Regions from separate parts of the Streptomyces sp. NPDC093252 genome, predicted to be linked through region 1. Evidence: riboswitches for the same ligand, from Rfam matches in the RefSeq annotation. Region 1 holds a riboswitch; the other holds the start of a gene.
What was found. A riboswitch is a leader RNA that binds a small molecule or an ion and turns the genes downstream of it on or off. The one in region 1 is predicted to bind cobalamin.
Positions count from the first base shown of each region.

Region 2: linked by a shared signal. The riboswitch ahead of AB0O01_RS02680 (ABC transporter substrate-binding protein) and the one ahead of AB0O01_RS16085 (energy-coupling factor ABC transporter permease) in region 1 are both predicted to bind cobalamin.

Region 1 is NZ_JBFBEM010000007.1:17,363-24,626, forward strand. Features, by position in the region: gene AB0O01_RS16065 (methylmalonyl-CoA mutase subunit beta) at 1-482, opposite strand, end outside; gene AB0O01_RS16070 (ATP-binding cassette domain-containing protein) at 729-1,607, opposite strand; gene cbiQ (cobalt ECF transporter T component CbiQ) at 1,604-2,362, opposite strand; gene AB0O01_RS16080 (energy-coupling factor ABC transporter substrate-binding protein) at 2,369-2,719, opposite strand; gene AB0O01_RS16085 (energy-coupling factor ABC transporter permease) at 2,752-3,462, opposite strand; cobalamin riboswitch at 3,492-3,677, opposite strand; gene AB0O01_RS16090 (DUF4142 domain-containing protein) at 3,719-4,498, opposite strand; gene AB0O01_RS16095 (cell division protein SepF) at 4,764-5,153, shown strand; gene AB0O01_RS16100 (nucleotide pyrophosphohydrolase) at 5,191-5,559, shown strand; gene AB0O01_RS16105 (DUF6099 family protein) at 5,825-6,298, shown strand; gene AB0O01_RS16110 (hypothetical protein) at 6,586-6,831, opposite strand; gene AB0O01_RS16115 (LLM class F420-dependent oxidoreductase) at 7,073-7,264, shown strand, end outside.
Region 2 is NZ_JBFBEM010000001.1:653,101-660,364, forward strand. Features, by position in the region: gene AB0O01_RS02660 (cysteine synthase family protein) at 1-117, shown strand, start outside; partial or broken gene AB0O01_RS02665 (ATP-grasp domain-containing protein) at 114-1,331, shown strand; gene AB0O01_RS02670 (MFS transporter) at 1,757-3,112, shown strand; gene AB0O01_RS02675 (class I SAM-dependent methyltransferase) at 3,109-3,858, shown strand; cobalamin riboswitch at 3,948-4,074, shown strand; gene AB0O01_RS02680 (ABC transporter substrate-binding protein) at 4,171-5,181, shown strand; gene AB0O01_RS02685 (iron ABC transporter permease) at 5,184-6,260, shown strand; gene AB0O01_RS02690 (ABC transporter ATP-binding protein) at 6,257-7,033, shown strand; gene AB0O01_RS02695 (Ppx/GppA family phosphatase) at 7,235-7,264, opposite strand, start outside.

The DNA.
Region 1 (7,264 bases):
AACTCCCGCGCGGCGGCGGCCACTTCGGGCCCGGCATCGAGGGCGACCGGCGCCAGATCCAGATACACGCCCTCCAGCACACCGGCCAGCCCGGAGACCGGGATCCCGGACTCCGCCCCGACCACCAGCCACAGCGAGGTGACCCCGTTCTCCAGATCGGCGAGCACGGCCGCGTTGTCCGCCGTCGCGTGCCGCTGCCGTACGTCCCAGCCGCCGGAGGTGCCGCCGGCGGCCGTGCCGCCCCGCACGAACGGGGCGAAGCCGGGCAGCCCGGGGTCGGGCGCGCCGTCGCGCGCGGTGTAGAGGGGACGAGTGCTGAGCCCGTCCTCCAGCAGCGTGGACAGGGCGTCCTCCGCCGCGGCTCCCGAGACTTCCTTGCCCGACTTGCGCAGGACACCCGCCACCAGGCGCTGCCACTGCTCATGCGTCGCTTCGGGGAACTCGGCGGCCAGGGAGAGCCCGTCGTCAGGCAGGACCGTCATGGCTCGGATGCTAGGCCAGAACGCCGAACGAGCAGCAGTGGACGCGGCTGTGACCTTCTTCTCCTAGGGGGTGTGACGAGGCACTCTAGGGGGTGCGACGAGGTGTTCTAGGGGGTGTGACCAGGCGTTCTAGGGGGTACGACCAGGTGTTCTAGAGGGCGCGACCGGGCACTCCAGGGGGTGTCCCCGCCCTTCCGGCCGCCGCCCGGCCCCACCCCGGGTTCCACCCCCGGCCCCACCCCGGGCCTACCCCGGGTTCCCCCCCGACCCCACTCCCGCCCCGCCCCCCACCGCCGCCAGTTCCTCCGCCGTCAGCGGGCCCCGTTCGTCCGCGCCCAGCAGCCCCCGTGCCCGCAGCAGCCGTGCCGCCGCCACGCCCCACGGCAGCCGCAGCCCGGCCGCCGCCAGCAGGTCCGTCCGGGCGAGGGCGGTCGCCGCCGGGCCGCTGTGGACCCCGGCCGGGGTGAGGAGGGCCGCGTCGTCCGCCCAGCGCAGGGCGAGATCGACGTCATGGGTCGCCATGACCACCGTCGTGCCCCCGGCCCGCAGCCCGGCCAGGGTCTCCAGCAGGCGTTCCTGTCCGTCCGGATCGAGTCCGGCGGTCGGCTCGTCCAGGATCAGCACCCGGGGCCGCATCGCGACCGCGCCCGCGATGGCGGTCCGTTTGCGCTGGCCGTAGGAGAGCAGATGGGTCGGCCGGTCGGCCAGCGCGGCGATGTCCAGCGCCGCCAGCGCCTCGGCGACCCGGGCCCGCACCTCCGCGTCCGGCAGCCCCAGGTTCAGCGGCCCGAACGACACATCCTGTCCGACCGACGCCGCGAAGAGCTGATCGTCCGGATCCTGCACCACCAACTGCACGGTGGTCCGCAGCCGGGTCAGCCCCGCCCGGTCGTACGAGACCACCCGCCCCTCCACCCTCAGCTCCCCGGACGCCGGGCGCAGTCCGCCGCTGAGCATCCGCATCAGCGTGGTCTTGCCGCTGCCGTTGCGCCCGAGCAACGCCAGCGCCCGCCCCTCGGCGACGGCGAAGTCCAGCCCGCCGAACACCGGGGGCCCCTCCTCGTAGGCGAAACCGGCACCGCGCAGGGCGACGAGGGGGAGGGAGGGGGCGGCGGGGGCGTTCATCTCAGGGGCCTTTCCAGGACGAGGGTCAGCGCGGCCAGCGCCAGCAGCAGCGCCGCGCTCACCGCGGTGAAACGGACGGACACCCGGGTCTCGGGGACCAGGACCCTGAGCGTGCCGTCGTAGCCGCGCCCGGCCAGCCCGGACTGGAGCCGGGCCGCCCGGTCGAAGGCCCGGACGAACGCGGTCGCCCCCAGCCCGGCCAGCGACCGCCACCGCGCCGCCCGGGTGGTGTGCCCGAGCCGCGCGCCCTGCGCGTCCCGGATCCGCCGCACCGAGTCCAGCAGCAGAAAACTCATCCGGTACGTCACCAGCGCCACATCCACCACCGGCGCCGGCACCCCGGCCCGCACCAGCCGGGGCAGCAGATCCGACATCGGTGTGGTGAACGCGAACAGCAGCACCCCCAGCGAGGCCGCCGAGGTCCGCAGCAGCAGTTCGGCGGCGCGCACCGGCCCGCCCTCGGCGAGCCCCACGAAGCCGCCGGTTCCGCCGGTTCCGCCCACCCGCACCAGCAGCGGCAGCGCGCCCGTGACGCAGAACCCCAGCGGCACCCGGTAGGCCCGCCACAGCCGCCGCCCCGGCACCCCGGCCGGGCCCAGCAGCAGCACCAGCGCGGTGAGCAGCACCAGCACGGCACCGGGCCAGGGCGGCAGCGAGATCGCCAGCGCGGTCAGCCCGAAACCGAGCACGGCCTTGTCGACGGGATGACGGCGGCGCCAGCGGCTGCCGTGCGCCGCCGCGTCGATCGGCAGCACCCGGCCTCAGCCCCGCGCGGCGGGGTCACCCGAGGACTCCACCGGCGGTGCCACCGCCCGCTCCTCGCCCTGCCGCCGCCCGCGCCGCAGCCCGAAGTAGTACGCGAGCACCCCCGCGCCGATCGCGGCCTGCACCGCGAACAGCGCCGACTCGATCTCCCCGGACGGCGGTTCGTACAGCGGCGAGAACCAGGGCTCGTAGTCCGGCTCGATCTCGGTGATCGCCGTCTCGGCCTCGGCGTCCGCCCCGGCGAACGGCTCCTCCTTGTGGTCCCCGAGCCCGAGCGCCAGCGGCAGCACGGCGAGCGCGGCCACCGCGAGCAGCAACAGCAGATTGATCCTCGTACTCTTCTTGATCCGCTTGATCCGCTTGATCCTCGTGTTCCGCTTCACCGCGCCACCGCCTGTTCCGGTCCCTCTGCCTGCCGCTTGCCGGTACCGGTGACCAGCACGCCCAGCCGGGTCAGCTCGCCCTTGCTGGACTGCACCAGCAGCCGCATCACCAGCACCGTCAGCAGCCCCTCGCTCACCGCGAGCGGAAGCTGGGTGACGGCGAAGATGGACCCGAACGTGGCGAGCGCGCCCAGGAATCCGCTGCCCGGGTCGGGGAAGGCCAGCGCGAGCTGCACGCTGGTCACGCAGTAGGTGGACAGATCGGCGGCGAACGCGCCGCAGAACACCGCCGCCATCAGCGGCGCGCCGGACCGCCGCAGCAGCCGGTAGACGGCATACCCGGCCCAGGGCCCGACGATCGCCATGGAGAAGACATTGGCGCCCAGCGTGGTGAGCCCGCCATGGGCCAGCAGCAGCGCCTGGAACAGCAGGGTGATGGTGCCCAGCACCGCCATGATCGGCGGCCGGAACAGGATGGCGCCGAGACCGGTGCCGGTCGGATGGGAGCAACTCCCGGTGACCGACGGCAGTTTCAGCGCGGACAGGACGAAGGTGAAGGCCCCGGACGCCCCGAGCAGCAGGGTGCTCTCGGGATGCTCCTTGACCTCACGGGTGAGTGTTCTCACTCCGTGGACGACGAACGGCGCCGACGCGACACTCCAGGCGATCGCGTGCGCCGGGGGCAGAAAACCCTCGGCTATGTGCATGGCTCAGCAGACCCTCTCCAGCACCTCGTGGATGGACGACGCGCCTTGGCCGGTCTCCTGGCTGACGGGTACCACCGCCCGTGCTCCGCCTTCCCGGGTCCCGAGGGACCCAGTGGCTGCCCGTGAGGGCCGGAGCAGGACTTCCCGATCACAGTGGCGAGGGCCGCACCGGTTCCGCACCGGATTTCCCGTTCACCAAGGCGAGGTGACAGTAGTGCGCGGACCGGACGGTGACAAGCGGGCCCGGACCGCGGGGTCAGCCGGTCTGCCCCGCCGCCGCCCCTGCCTCCGCCCCCGTCGCCGCCGACGGACTCGGCGCCGGATTCGCGGTGTTGATCCCCAGATCGGGGCGCGGGGTGAGCACCACCACGGGCACCCCGGGCTGCGGGGGCGGCGGGGTGAGCTGGTCCTTGGGCAGCTTGGGCGAGGTCGTCTGCTGGAAGTTGACCTGGTCGTGGTTGACCAGCCCGGTCTTCTCCAGGACGGTGATGTGGTCCAGGACGGTGTCGTTGGCGAGGTCGGCGAGCTGGCGGACCAGGGTGTTGCGGGTGTTGGCCCGGGTCTTGGCGACCACCGGGAAGATCTGGCCGTGGGTGACCCGCATGATCTGCACGGCCGTGGAGTCGAAGGACTTCCCCTGCTCGGCGGCGACCGTCGCCACGAACTGCTGCTGCTGCGGGCTCGCCTGGTTGGGCAGGGTGATGTTCAGATCGGGGGCGATCCTGCGGCACAGCTCGTCCAGCCCCGCGTGCCCCACGATCAGATGCTTGCCCGCCTCCTTCATCTCCGCCGTCGTCCCCCGCTCCATGGCCAGTTCGCCCAGCGGGTACTCCCACAGCCCCGCCGCCCGGACCTTCACCACGAAGTCCCGGTCCGCCTCGGTGAGCGGCCCCCACGGGGTGTTGGCGATGATCCGGTTCTGGTCCTCGGTGGTGGTCTCCACCCCCAGCATGGCCGGGTAGGCGAGCGCGGTGAGGGTCAGACCCATGGCACCGAAGACGAAGATGCTTCCCACCTTGGTGCGGGAGAAGGGCATGCGGCCTCCTGACACGAACGGACTCGTACGACGGCGTACGACGCGGTACGACAGGAGATACGGACGCGTGCCCGAAAATCGTCACCGCACCCGCGGATTTCCCGGCCGGACCCTATGCAGTACGTCACACCTTTGTACGAGTCGGTCGCACACCGTGTCGTTGGTGGGCCGAACGGGTGACTTGGCGTAAGAATGGCTGGTGCAGGCCGTGCCGAGGCACGACACGGCGCATGGCACGACACGACGAGACGGATCGGGGGAGCCGGTGAACCGACGCGATGTCACCGATGAACAGTGGGAGGGGCTCGCCCAGGTCGTTCCGCTGCGCGGCCGGGACGCCTGGCCGTCGGCCGTCGGGCACCGGGCGCTGCCGGACGCGGAGACCGAGGCCCGCCGCCGCTTCGTGGTGCTGCGGGTCAATATCTTCGCCGACGCCCGCGAGGTCGCCGAGACCCTGATGTCCGGCATCCCGGTCCTGCTCGACCTCACCGGCGCCGAACCCGATGTCGCCAAACGCGTCCTGGACTTCAGTACCGGCGTGGTCTTCGGCCTGAACAGCGGGATGCACCGGGTGGACCGCAATGTGTTCCTGCTCACCCCGCCCGGCACGGAAGTGCAGGGCCTGATGGCGGGCATGGGCGCGCCCGGCCACTGACCACACCCGACACCGACATCCTTGATCCGTGAGTCCCATGAGCGACAGCGACAGTGACACCCCCGACGACCGGAACGGAAACCCCGCCCGGCCCGACCTCGCCGCCCTTCAGCGCCGCCTCGCCGAGTTCGCGGCGGCCCGCGCCTGGCAGCGCTACCACACACCCAAGAACCTGGTCTCCGCGCTCAGCGTGGAGGCGTCCGAACTGGTCGAGATCTTCCAGTGGCTGACGCCGGAGGAGTCGGCGCGGGTGATGGACGACCCGGACACCGCGCACCGGGTGCGGGACGAGGTCGCCGATGTGCTGGCGTATCTCCTCCAGTTGTGCGAGGTGCTCGGGGTGGATCCGCTCGCCGCGCTGGACGCGAAGATCGACCGCAACGAACATCGCTTCCCCGCGCCGTGAGCACCGCCCCGGCGCCCCGCGCCGTGAGCACCCCGCTCCGCACGGGCCGCTGTGCCGTGAGTGACGGGGGCGGCGGTCGGCGAAAAGCCAGACGAGTCCGGACAACTCGGGGACTCGATCACTCCGTTACTACCCTCCGTAATCAATTCGTGGGGCGAATCTGAATTAGTGTCCGCAGATTTCCGTCTTCCTCTGGCTTTTCGTCTCACTCACCCTCACTCTGGGTAGTGGACAGCGGAGTTCGGGCGGACAGACGGGGCAGCCCATGGACGCGGTGCGGCTCATCGTGACGAGCAGGCGGGCGCTGGCGGTGGACGGCGGCATATCGGAGACCTTGGCAGAGGTGTGGCAGGCGCAGTGTCTGGCACAGGCGATCGGCAGCAGACTCGCGGTCTTCGGACCGCCGGAGCTGCGGGGTGAGGCCCTCGGTCTCACCGAACTGGCGGGCCGCGGCTGCGGAGTGCTGGACGAGCCGAAGCTCGCCCCGGGCGAACTGCGCGCGGCCCAGCTCACGGAGCTGGGCGACGCCCGGCAGGCCCTGATGTACCTCGGCGGACTCCTCGGCGAGGTGGGGATAGCCCTGGTTGGCGTGGCCAGCTCGGCGGCCGACGAGGGGACGTACTGGCAGTGCATGGAGGCGATCGACGCGGCGGACGAGTCCCGCGACCGGATCCGGGACATGCTCCGCAAACTCGCGGACCGCGAGGCGGCGGCCCTCGCCCAGCGCGAGGCGGGCTAGACCAGGGGGCCGGGGTGGCCCGGGGGTGGTTTGGGAAGGCCCGGGGTGAGGTCGGCCGACCGGGGAGGCCCCGGGGCCGGGTCGGGAGGCCCGGGAGGCCCAGGGGCGAGGCCGCCCGGACCGGGAGGCCCGGGGCCCCTGGCGGCGGTCGGCCCAGGCCCGCCGGTCGGACGGTGGGCATCCGGTCGGATGCTCGGTCGGGACGGTGGGCATCCGGTCCGACGCTCGGTCGGGACGGTGGGCCGGTCGCCCGGTTGCGCTACGCGTCCGGTGCCGACCGGGCACGCTCACCCTCCCGACGCGCCGAGCCCCCGCCCGTCCTGCCCGCTCTGCCCGCTCGTCCCGCTCCGCCGGTCATATCCGCTCGCTCCGCCGGGTGCGCCCTCCGTCGCAGCCGCCGCCTGGAGGTCCGCGTCCAGGGCGCTGAGATCCGCGCTCAGCGCCGCCATCAGTTCCTCCATCTGCTGCAACAGGCCCTTCGGCTCGGCCGGTCCGCCCTGGTGCGGCACGGTTTCCCCGGATTCCTCGGACATGACGGCCTCCTCGGCCCATGGCCCCCGACAGGGCCGCTCAGAAACGTCGCCCCGGCGTCCGGCGGCCGGGTGCGGGCGCCGGTCGCTCCGGCTCCGCCCGAGCCAACGATCACCGCGGAAGCGGGTCACTGGACCCGGCACCCCGCCCCGGGGGCCCGGACGAAGTTCACCCGACCGAGGAGCGGCGCCCCGGGGTGGGCCCGCGCGGTCCGGCGGGGGGCCAGGAGGCAGGATGGGCGCCATGGACTTGCGCATCTTCACCGAGCCCCAGCAGGGGGCCACGTACGACACGCTGCTCACGGTCGCCAGGGCCACCGAGGATCTCGGCTTCGACGCCTTCTTCCGCTCGGACCACTACGTCAAGATGGGCTCGGTCGACGGGCTGCCCGGCCCCACCGACGCCTGGATCACCCTGGCCGGCCTCGCCCGCGAG
Region 2 (7,264 bases), on a different contig from region 1:
CCGGCCGCGCTGAAACCCGTCGAGATCACGCACCCCGAGGAGCTGGCCATGCCGTGGTCCACCATGGCCTGGCAGCGCACCCCCTGCCCCGCCGCGTGGAAGGAGCGGGCGGCATGAGCGTCGTCCTGCTGGAGTCCCTCACCTTCGGACTCGGTCATCTGGTCCGCGCCGCCGACGCGCTCGGCGAGCGGCTGGTCCTGCTCACCCGGGACCCCGCCTACTACGCCTGGGAGCTGGAGCAACTGCCGCCCGGCGCGCTGGACGTGGTGGAGACCGACACCTTCGATGTGGAGGGCGTGGCCGGGCGGCTGCGCGCGGTGCCGGAGCTGCGCGGGCTGATCAGCTCCACCGACACCTGGATGCTGGTCGGTGCCGAACTCGCCGCCCGTTTCGCCCTCCCCGGCCTCGACCCGGACGTCCTGCGGCTGACCCGCGACAAGGCGGCCGTCCGCACGCTGCTGCACACGGCCGGGCTGTCCCGGGGCCGGGCGGTCACGGCGGACGCGGGGGACCTGCGGGAAGCGGTTCTCAAGGAGATCGGGCTGCCCGCCGTGCTCAAGGACTCGGCGGGCACCGGCAGCCAGAACGTGTGGCTGGTGCGGGACGAGGCCGAACTGGACACCGCGCTCGCCGCGTCGGCCGGGGCGGCGGAGCGGCGGGCGCTGAAGGGGCGGATCTTCGCGGAGCCGTACGTCGGCGGGCCGGTCTACAGCGCCGAGACCCTCACCTGGGCGGGCCGGACCCGGCTGCTCGGGGTGTCCAGCCGGCTGATGTCGCCGGAGCCGTACTTCCGGGAGGAGATCACGGCGTTCCCGGTGGCGTTCCCCGAGGCACGGCGGACGGCGCTGGAGGGGTGGCTCGACGCGCTGCTGGCCGCCGTCGGCTACACCGACCGGTTCGCGCATGTGGAGTTCGTGCTGACCGACGACGGGCCGGAGCTGGTGGAGATCAACCCCCGCATCGGCGGCGCCCTGGTCGGCGAGGGGCTGTGCCGGGCGCTGGGGGTCAATGTGTACGAGGCGATGGTCGAGGCCGCGCTCGGCCGGCGCCCCGGGCTGATGGACGCCGACCCGCCCGGCGGTCCCGCGGTCGCGTTCGTGCTGGGCTATCCGGCGGCGCCCGGGGTGTTCACGGGGGTCGCGGGGCTGGAGCGGCTGGCGGCGCTGCCGGGGGCTCCCGCCTGGTACCCGGTGAAGGCGGTCGGCGACCCGGTCGAGCACCTCGCGGACAGCCGGGGCTACGCCGGGATCGTGTACGCGGAGGCGGAGACGGCGGAACTGGCCACCCACCGGGCGGTGGCCGCCGCGAACGGGGTACGGGTGCTGACGGAGGCGTTCCCGGGTCCGGGTTCCGGATCCGGTCCGGGTCAAGGTCAAGGTCCGGGTGCGGGTGCGGGTGCGGGTCCGGGTCTGGGTTCCGGTCCAGGTCCGGGTTCCGGCCCCGGCTCCGGTCTGGGTTCCGGCCCCGGTTCGGGTCAAGGCCCCGGTTCCGGTCCGGGTCAAGGTCCAGGTCCAGGTGCGGGTCCGGGTCTGGGTTCCGGCCCCGGCTCCGGTCCGGGTTCCGGCCCCGGTTCGGGTCAGGGCCCCGGCCCCGGCTCCGGTCCGGGTCAAGGTCCAGGTCCGGGTTCCCGTCCCGGTTCCGGTCCGGGTCCCGGTCAAGGTCCCGGTTCCGGTCAAGGTCCGGGTCCAAGTCCCGGTCCAGGCACCGCTCCCAGTTCCGGGCCCAGTTCCGGGCCCGGTTCCCGGGTGGCCGGCGGATGAGTGCGGTGGTTCCGGGTGGGCGGTGGCTCGCCGCCCTCTCCGGGCCCCTGCGTTTCCTCCTGCTCAGCTCGTTCCTGATCCCGCTCGGCAGTTTCATGGTGCTGCCGTTCATGTCGGTGTTCCTGCACGAGCGGCTGGGGATGGGGCTCGGCACGGTCGGGGTGGTGCTCGCGGCGGCGGCGCTGGTGCAGTTCTCCGGCGGGATCGCGGGCGGGGCGCTGGCCGACCGGATCGGGCTGCGCCGCACGATGCTGTGGGCGCTGGTGATCCGCACGGCCGGGTTCCTCGGCATGCTGGCGGCGCTGCGCTGGCCGCCGCTGGCGGTCCCGGCGCTCATCCTGACCTGCTGCGGGGCGGCGCTGTATCTGCCCGCCAACAAGGCGTATCTGGTGCACGGGGTGGCCGAGGAGCGCCGACCGGCGTTCCTGTCGGCGGGCAACGCGGCACTCAACGCCGGGATGGCGGTCGGTCCGCTGGTCGCCGGGCCGTTCGTGCTGTCGGCGCCGGGCGGGCTGTTCGTCGCGGTGACCGCGCTGTTCGCGCTGGTCACCCTCGGGCACACGCGGCTCCCCGCGGTCGGCGAGGGGCGGCCGGGCGGGGTGCCGGGCGGGCTCCTGACCGGGATCGCGGCCCTCCCCTTCGCCGCCAACGTCCTCGCCTTCTACCTCTACTTCCACTTCCAGCACTTCCTGGCGGTGTACGCGGTCGAGCGGGCGTCGACCGAGTTCTACAGCCTGGTGCTGCTGCTGTGCTTCGCCCTGGTGATCGTCGTCCAGCCGCTCGCGTCGGACCTGATCCGCCGGATGCCGTACGCGCTCGCCCTCGCGGTCGGGTTCGCCGGGCTGGCGGGCGGGCTCGCGGTGCTGGCGGTCGGCAGCCGTCCGGCGCTGCTGGCGGGCGGGGCACTGATCACGCTGGGCGACATCGTGCTGTTCCTCAAGAACGACCTGGAGGCGCTGGCCCGCAGCCCACGCTCCGACGCGGTGGTCTTCGGCCAGCAGCGGCTGGCGGCCGGGCTCGGCGCGGGCGCGAGCGGGGTGGTCGGCGGCCAGCTCTACGGACTCGGCGAACAGGCCGGGAACCCTGGCGCGTTCTGGCTGCTGGCCGCCGCCCAGTGCCTGCTGCTGCCCCCGCTCCTGCTGACCCTGCGCCGCCGCCCCCGGCCCACCGGGGCGATCCCCACCCCCACCAAGGGGACCCGGGCCCCCGCCACGGCCCAGGAGGCCCAGACCCCCTCCCCCACCAAGGGGACCCGGACCCAGGAGACCCGGACCCAGGAGATCCAGGCCCAGGAGACCCGGGCCCAGGGGACCGAGTCCCCCACCCCCACCAAGGAGACCGAACCCTCATGACCCGGACCGGCGGCTTCCAGGACGACGACTTCTGGTCGGAGTTCCATGACTTCCTCTTCTCCGAACAGCGCCGCACCCAGGCCGCCGAACTCGTCGCGGACTCCCCGCTGCTGGCCTTCCCGCCCGGCTCGCGCGTCCTGGACCTGTGCTGCGGTGCCGGGGTGTTCACCGTGCCGCTGGCCCTGGCCGGTCACGCCGTGACCGGGGTGGACCGCAGCGCGCCCCTGCTGGACCGGGCCCGCGCGCGGGCGGCGGAGGCGGGCGCCGAGGTCACCCATGTCCGTGCCGACGCCCGCGCGTACTCCGCGCCCGGCGCCTTCGACGTCGTCCTCAATCTGTTCACCTCGTTCGGCTACTTCGAGGACCCGGCGGACAACGCGCGGGTGCTGCGCACCCTGTACGACTGCCTGGTGCCGGGCGGCACGCTGGTGCTGGACCTCGCGGGCAAGGAACTGCTGGCCCGCCGGGTGACGCCGCCGAAGGTGGTGCGGCGCGGGGAGGATCTGATGGTGCAGACGGACACCGTGCTGGACGACTGGGCGCGGCTGCGCAGCGACTGGGTGCTGGTGCGGGGCGAGCGGGTGACGCGGGCGACCCTGGTGTGGTTCGTGTACAGCGCGGTGGAGCTGCGGCGGCTGGCCGAGGAGGCCGGGTTCGGCCGGGTGGAGATCTTCGGCGGCTTCGACGGCCGCCCTTACGACGAGGAGGCGGAGCGGCTGGTGCTGCGGGCGGTCCGCGAGGCGTAAGGGGTCCGGTGGGGCGCGGGGTGTGACATGCCCGACCTTTGACCAGGGCCGGACGGAACGTAGGATCACGAGGTCAACACCGCGACGGGAATCAGGAAGCCGGTGCGAGTCCGGCACGGTCCCGCCACTGTGACCGGGGAGTGCACCCTTCGGCATGCCACTGCGCGCGGCGCGGGAAGGCGGGGGGAGAACGTCGATCCGGGAGTCAGGACACTGGCCTGTCGCGGGCCCGTTCCGAGGAGCGCGGACTCCCCAGGAGGCTTCACCGTGTACGACGGCCCGTTCCGTCCCCCGCTGTCCACCCCTGCCCGTATGCCTGCCCGTATGCCCGCCCGGGTCGCGGCGCTCGCCCTGTCGGCGGTGCTGCTCGCCACCGGCTGCGGCGCCTCCGGCGAGCAGGCCACCGATCCGAAACCGTCCGGCACCTCGGCCGCTTCGGCCGCCGGTTTCCCCCTCACCGTCGAGAACTGCGGGGTGACGACGACCTACGACGCGCCGCCCGAGCGGGTCGTCACCATCCACCAGCACCCGGCGGAACTGCTGCTCGCGCTGGGCCTGAAGGACCGGATGGCCGGCACCGCGTTCCCCGACTCGGCGGTGCTGCCCGAACTGCGGGCCGACTTCGAGGCGATCCCGGAACTGGCCGAGAAGGAACCGTCGTTCGAGACGGTCCTGGAGGCCGAACCCGACCTGGTCTACGGCGGCTACGGCAGCGCCTTCGCCGACAACGAGGGCCGCTCCCGGAAGGCGTTCACCGACGCGGGCATCGACACCTACCTCAACCGCGAGTACTGCGCCGAGAACCAGTCGGTGACCATGAAGGACACCTACGACGAGATCCGCACCGTCGGCGACATCTTCGGGGTGCCGGAGCGGGCGGACGACCTGATAGCCGAGCTGGAGGGCCGGGTGGCGAAGGCGACCGCGGCCGTGCGGGGCGCGGATCCGGTGCCGGTGTTCGTGTACGACAGCGGCGACAAGTCGGCGTTCACGGCGGGCGGCAAGGGGCTGGGCAGCGAGCTGATCCGGCTGGCGGGCGGCGAGAACGTCTTCGCCGACCTGGACGAGGTCTTCGGGGACGTCTCCTGGGAGCAGGTCGTCGAGCGCAGGCCCGAGGTCATCGCGATCTACGACTACGCCGGGGCCGGGAGCGTCGAGCGGAAGAAGGAGTTCCTGCTGGCGCAGCCCGCCCTCGCGGACGTACCGGCCATCAAGAACCGGCGCTTCACGGTGCTGCCGCTGACCGCCGCCCTGGTCGGCATCCGGTCGGCGTACGCGGTCGAGGACCTGGCGCCCGCGCTGCACCCGGAGCGCTTCGAGTGACGGTGCCCGTCGCCGACCGGGCCGGGGCGACGGGGCGGCGGCTGACCCTCGCCGGGACGCTGCTCGCCCTCACCCTGCTCCTGCTGGTCTCCCTGACGGCGGGGCTGGCGATCGGCTCGGTGCGGGTCCCGCCGGGGCAGGTGTGGGGGATCGTCACCCACGCGCTGGGCGCGGGCTGGGTCGAGCCGGACTGGTCCGGGGCCCGGGAGACCATCGTGCTGGACGTGCGGGCGCCGCGGGTGCTGCTGGGCGCGGTGGTCGGCGCGGGGCTCGCGGTGGTGGGAACGGCGATGCAGGCCCTGCTGCGCAATCCGCTGGCCGAGCCCTATCTCCTCGGGGTGTCCTCGGGGGCGTCGCTGGGGGCGGTCATGGTGATCGTGTTCGGACTGACCGTGCTGGGGCCGGTGTCGCTGTCGGGGGCGGCCTTCGCGGGCGCCCTGGGGTCACTGCTGCTGGTGTACGCCACCGCCCGCACCGGCGGCCGGATCACCTCCGTACGGCTGGTGCTGGCCGGGGTGGCCATCGCGGCGGTGCTCACCGCGGCGATGAATCTGCTGCTGCTCACCGCCGACCGGGGCAACCAGGCGCGCGAGGTGCTGGCCTGGACGCTGGGCGGGCTCGGCGGGGTCAACTGGAACACGCTGTGGCTGCCGTCCGCCGCGCTGGGCCTGGGGATCGCGGTGCTGCTGGCGCAGGCCAGGAATCTGAATCTGCTGCTGGCGGGTGAGGAGGCGGCGACCACGATGGGGCTGGACGTGGCCCGGTTCCGGGCCCGGATGTTCGTGCTGCTGTCGCTGGTCACCGGGGTGCTGGTGGCAGCGGCCGGGCCGATCGGCTTCGTCGGCCTGATGCTGCCGCACGCGGTGCGGCTGCTGGTGGGCGGCGACCACCGCCGGGTGCTGCCCACGGCCGCGCTGGGCGGGGCGGTGTTCCTGGTCTGGGCCGATGTGGCGGCCCGGACGGTGGCCGCGCCGCTGGAGATCCCGGTCGGGGTACTCACGGCGCTGTGCGGCGGACCGTTCTTCCTGTGGCTGATGCGCCGGGACGCCCGGCGCGGTACGGATCGAGGAGGGGCATGAGCCCGGCCGAACTCGTCGTGGACACGGTCACGCTCAGCGCGGGCGCCCGGCGGCTGGTGGAGGAGGTGTCGCTGCGCGCCGGGCAGGGCGAGGTGATCGGCCTGGTCGGCCCGAACGGCAGCGGCAAGTCCAGTCTGCTGCGGGCCGTGTACCGGGTGCTGCGCCCGGCCTCGGGCACGGTCCGGGTGGACGGGGCGGACGCCTGGACGCTGCCGGTGCGGCGGCTGGCCCGGACGGTGGCGGCGGTGGTGCAGGAGGCGGGCGCCGACTTCGATCTGACGGTGCGTGAGGTGGTCGCGATGGGCCGCACCCCGCACAAACGCCTCCTGGACGGCGACACCGGGGACGATCTGCGCCTGATCGCCGACGCGCTCGACACCGTGGACGCCGCCGCGCTCGCCGACCGGCCCTTCGACCAGCTCTCCGGCGGTGAGCGGCAGCGGGTGCTGATCGCCCGCGCGCTCGCCCAGCAGCCGGCGCTGCTGGTGCTGGACGAGCCGACCAACCATCTCGACATCCGCCACCAGCTCGCCGTCCTCGCCGCGCTGCGGGACCTGCCCGCCACGGTCCTGGTCGCCCTGCACGACCTCAACCTGGCCGCGTACTACTGCGACCGCCTCTACGTCCTCCACGAGGGCCGCGTCACGGCCTCCGGCCCACCCACCGAGGTCCTCACCCCCCACCTCCTGGCCAAGGTGTACGGCGTACAAACCGAGGTAACCATCCACCCCCGAACCAATTCCCCCCAGGTGACCTTCCTACCGACAACATGAACCCACCCCCCAACCATGGGCCCGGCAACCTGCACACCTGAGAGGGCCCGGCAACCTGCGCACCTGAGGGGCGCGGGGAACTGCGCGAAGAGCGACCCCAACCCGCACCCACCCACTCCACCCAGCCACCCCCCACCCAGGGGCGCGGGGAACTGCGCAAAACCCCCACAACCCGCACCTACCCACCCACCCGGAGCCCCCCTACCCGGTAAAAGAATCCCCCCACCACTC